One region of the Variovorax cryoconiti genome, then DNA from elsewhere that is predicted to be linked to it. Evidence: predicted binding sites of a transcription regulator. Region 1 holds the regulator's gene; the other holds the start of a gene.
The links. Region 1 encodes FNR, which switches genes on or off when oxygen is low (the NO sensors DNR and NnrR bind a similar motif). Its sites were predicted from a motif close to TTGATNNNNATCAA; they were not measured.

Region 1 (2,385 bases):
CGACCTTGGTCGCCGCGTCGGGCAGCTCGGCCGCCTCGATGCGGCGCTGCGGCTTGAAGCGCTCCGGCAGGTGGGCATAGGCATAGAGCGCGATGCGGTCGGGCCGCAGGTCGCAGATCTGCGCCAGCGTGCGGTCGAAGGAGGCGGCGGTCTGCTTCGGCAGGCCGTAGATCAGGTCGACGTTGATGGACATGAAGCCAAGACGCCGCGCCGCCGCCATCAGGTCGAACACCTGCGCCGCAGGCTGGATGCGGTGCACCGCCTTCTGCACCGCAGGGTCGAAGTCCTGCACGCCGAAGCTCAGGCGGTTGAAGCCCATCGCCGCCAGCTTCTCGAGCCGGCCCTCGTCGATGGTGCGCGGGTCGATCTCGATCGAGTACTCGCCGTCGGGCGCCAGCACGAAGGCGCTGCGCAGGATGTCCATGAGGCGGCCGAGGCTGGCGTCGTCCAGGAAGGTCGGCGTACCGCCCCCCAGGTGCAGCTGGCTCACCAGCGCGCCACGCCCGAGTTGCGCCACCTGCAAATCGACCTCGCGCGCCAGATAGCGCAGGTAGTCGTCGGCGCGCTCGTGGTGCTTGGTGACGATCTTGTTGCAGGCGCAGAAATAGCACAGCGACGCGCAGAACGGCACGTGCACGTAGAGCGACAGCGGCAGCGCCCGGGCGCTGGTGCCCATGCGGCGCTGGCGCAGCGCCTGCGCGTAGTCGTCGCTGCCGAAGGCTTCGACAAAGCGGTCCGCGGTCGGGTACGAGGTGTAGCGCGGGCCGGCAACATCGAAGCGCTTCAGGGTCGCCGGCGTCATGGTGGGTGCGGCGGGTGCGGCAGACGGGGGAACCAACTGCAGCCGGCTCGGCGCGGCGGATTCGGTAAGGAGGGTGGATGGCATGGTGATGGGGCGCGGAGGGCTCGTCGACTGTGCCGCCAACCGGGCCCTTCTTCATTGACGCCCGTCAAGCCTGCGCACCCACGGCTCGCGAACAATTCCCTCAAACCACCGACGCGTCGGCAGCGCCCTCCCCGCCTGCCTCGCCCGCAGCCCATGACCCCCGAAACCATCAAAGTCGCCTGTTCCAACTGCAACCTGCGCGAGCTGTGCATGCCGATCGGCCTGCAGCCCGCCGACCTGAAGCGCATCGACGAGATCGTCGCCACGCGCCGCAAGGTGAAGCGGCGCGAGACCTTGTTCCACAACGGCGAGCGCTTCACCTCGCTCTACGCCATCCGCACCGGCGTCTTCAAGACCCGCGTGACCTCGGAGGACGGCCGCGACCAGGTCACCGGCTTCCAGATGGCGGGCGAAATCATCGGCCTGGACGGCATCGTGAACGACCACCACACCTGCGACGCGGTGGCACTGGAAGACGCGGAAGTCTGCGTGATGCCCTTCGACCGCATCGAGGAACTCTCGCGCGAGGTGACGGCTCTGCAGCGGCATGTGCACCAGATCATGAGCCGCGAGATCGTGCGCGAGCACGGCGTGATGTTGCTGCTGGGCAGCATGCGTGCCGAGGAGCGTCTCGCGGCCTTCCTGCTGAACCTGGTGCAGCGCCTGCACGCGCGCGGCTTCTCGCAGTCGGAGCTGGTGCTGCGCATGACGCGCGAGGAGATCGGCAGCTACCTTGGCCTCAAGCTCGAGACGGTGAGCCGCACGCTGTCGAAGTTCGTCGAGGACGGCATCGTCGCGGTGCAGCAGCGCCATGTGCGCATCGTCGACGCCGACAAGCTGCGCCGGTTGGTCAACGCGCCGGCGTGTTGACCTCGCGCCGCGACATCGCGAGCAGCGCGGTCAGCGCGCTCGAGCCCATCGCCAACAGCCAGAAGACGAAGAAGCTCGCGGTGTAGAGCCCCTGGCGCGACAGCGGCAGCGGCTCGCCGCGCCAGTGCACGTCGCTCGGGTCGACCATGGCGAACACCAGCATCTCGACCACGCAGGCCAGCAGGAACGAGGGCCAGAGGATCCAGGCCAGGCGGCGAATGCGGCGTTTCATCGCGGCCGTCTCAGCGCTTGGGCAAGGGCACGTCGTCGCTGGGCGTGGCGGCATGGTTGCGTCCTGCCTGGGCCGGCATCAGCTTCTTGTCGGCCAGCGTCTTGTTGATCTCGATGCCCTGGCGGTAGTAGTCCGCAGACACCACCGGGTCGGGCGTGCGGATGGCCAGCCACAGCGTGGCGAACCCGGCCACCACGACGATCGCCGGGCCGGCGATCACCATCCAGACGAGCGGGAACTTCCACCATGGCTCGGCTGGCTCGGCGGGTGTCTTCGATGCAAGGGCATTCATGGGTTTGTCTCCTGTAGTTCAGCGCGGAACGAGAAAGATGGCCTTCTCCGACACGTGGGCGCCGCCGTCGGCCGCCCGCACGTCGAAATACACGGGGTGCGAGCC
Region 2 (2,385 bases), on a different contig from region 1:
CACGGTCTTCAGGCGCTCTTCGAACTCACCCCGGAACTTGGCGCCGGCCAGCAGCGCGGCCATGTCGAGCGACAGCACGCGCTTGCCCTTGAGCGACTCCGGTACCTCGCCCGCGACGATGCGCTGGGCCAGGCCTTCGACGATCGCGGTCTTGCCGACACCGGGTTCGCCGATGAGCACCGGGTTGTTCTTGGTGCGGCGTTGCAGCACCTGGATCGCACGGCGGATTTCCTCGTCGCGTCCGATCACCGGGTCGAGCTTGCCCAGGCGCGCACGCTCGGTCAGGTCCATGCAGTATTTCTTGAGCGCCTCGCGCTGGCCTTCGGCGTCGGCGCTGTTCACGCCCTGCCCGCCGCGCACCGCGTCGATGGCGGCTTCGAGCGACTTGCGCGTCATGCCATTGGCACGCGCCAGGTTGCCGACGTCGGCCTTGGAATCAGCCACGGCCAGCAGGAACAGCTCGCCCGCGATGAACTGGTCGTTGCGCTTGATGGCTTCCTTCTCGGTCGCCTGCAACAGCTTGTTGAGCTCGTTGCCGACCTGGACGGCCTCGCCGCCCTGCACCTGCGGCAGCTTCTTGATGGCGGCCTCGGCCGCCTGTGACAGGCCCGGCACGTTGACACCGGCGCGCTCCAGCAGCGCGCGCGGGCCCTCGTCCTGCCGCAGCATGGCGGCGAGCAGGTGGACCGGCTCGATGTAGGCGTTGTCGTTGCCCAGCGCGAGCGATTGCGCATCGCCCAGGGCTTCCTGGAACTTGGTGGTGAGTTTGTCTTGGCGCATGGTGTGATTTCCTTGCCTTCAAAATAGGAGCGTTCGCGCACCGTTCAAGAGCGCGGACAAAATCAGGCACGGCTATTGCACCGCCGCCCGCTTATCTCATTGATTGGAGTCGATCATGGTTTTTTCAACGCAGCGTGCTCAACCGGTTCGCCGGGCGCTGACGCTCGGCCTCGTTGTAGCCTCCCTGAGCCTGTCGGGCCTTGCGCAGGCGCAAGGCGGCACGCCGCTTCGTCTGCTGGTGGGCTTCCCGGCCGGTGCGGGCACAGACGCCATCGCCCGGACCCTGGCGGAAAAACTCAAGGACGAACTCGGCTCGCCGGTCGTCGTCGAGAACCGCGCGGGCGCGGGCGGTCAGATTGCGGCGCAGGCCCTGAAGGCCGCCCCGGCTGATGGCCACACGCTGTTCCTGACGCACGATCACAGCATCTCCATCCTGCCGCAGGTGGTCAAGAACCCGGGCTTCAACCCGGCGACCGACTTCGTGCCCGTGGCCGGCTTTGCCACCTTCGCCAACGTGCTGGCCGTCTCCGGTGGCACCCCGGCGAAGACGATGGACGCCTACGTGAAATGGGTGCAGACCGCGCGCGGCGGCAAGGAGACCATCGGTGTGCCGGCGCCCGGCTCGATCCCCGAGTTCCTGGTCAAGCTGATCGGCGAAAAGTACAAGCTCGACCTGCAGGCCGCCCCCTACCGCGGCAGCGCCCCGATGACGGCCGACATGCTGGGCAACCAGATCACCGCCGGCATCGCCTCGGTGCCCGACTTCATCGAGAACCACAAGGCCGGCAAGGTGACCATCGTGGCCGTGATCGGCGCCAAGCGCCAGCCGCTGCTGCCGCAGGTGCCGACCTTCACCGAACTGGGCTTCGCGAACCTGGACGACTACCCCTACTACGGCCTGTTCGCACCGGTGGGCACGCCCCAGCCGGTGATCGACAAGTTCGGCACCGCGCTGCAGAAGGTGCTGGCCATGCCCGATGTGAAGAAGAAGTTGACGGACATGGGCCTGAACGTTGCCTACGAATCGCAAGGCCAGTTCGCAGGCCGGGTGCGCACCTACACCAGCGCCTGGGAAAAGATCATCCAGGCCAGCGGCTTCAAGCCACAATAAGGCGCTTCAGGCGTTCGGGGCATCGATGCCCCAGCGCGCCAGGGCCGCGTCGTCGGCGACGCGTGCATCGACCCAACGGGCGCCTTCGGGCGTCCGTTCCTTTTTCCAGAACGGCGCCTGCGTCTTGAGGTAGTCCATCAGGAACTCGCAAGCCTGGAAGCTCTGACCGCGGTGTGCCGAGACCACGGCGACCATCATGATCTGGTCGAGCGGCTGCAGCAGACCGACGCGGTGCACCACGCGCGCGCCGAGGATGTCGAAGCGGCGATGCGCGGCGTCGATCATGGCCTCGATGGCCTTCTCGGTCATGCCGGGGTAGTGCTCCAGCTCCATCGAGGTGATGGTGCTGCCGTCGTCTTTCGCCGCCGGGCCGCCCCAAGGCGAAAGCACCCCCTCGGGAGGCAGCGAGGACACGTCAGTGCCGAGCGTGGGGGCCCTATTTCTGTCGCGCACCGTGCCGATGAAGCTGCAGACGGCGCCGACGCGCGTGTCGC

Region 2: clpB (ATP-dependent chaperone ClpB) is a predicted target of FNR. The motif match lies at 880-893, and genes of this name have one in related genera.

Annotation. Positions count from the first base shown of each region.
Region 1 is NZ_JBPJZI010000005.1:279,802-282,186, reverse strand. Features, by position in the region: gene hemN (oxygen-independent coproporphyrinogen III oxidase) at 1-802, opposite strand, end outside; gene fnr (fumarate/nitrate reduction transcriptional regulator Fnr) at 1,040-1,756, shown strand; gene ACSFA2_RS15145 (hypothetical protein) at 1,737-1,988, opposite strand; gene ACSFA2_RS15140 (FixH family protein) at 1,999-2,280, opposite strand; gene ccoG (cytochrome c oxidase accessory protein CcoG) at 2,299-2,385, opposite strand, start outside.
Region 2 is NZ_JBPJZI010000001.1:640,416-642,800, reverse strand. Features, by position in the region: gene clpB (ATP-dependent chaperone ClpB) at 1-780, opposite strand, end outside; gene ACSFA2_RS03200 (Bug family tripartite tricarboxylate transporter substrate binding protein) at 896-1,891, shown strand; gene ACSFA2_RS03195 (molybdenum cofactor biosynthesis protein MoaE) at 1,898-2,385, opposite strand, start outside.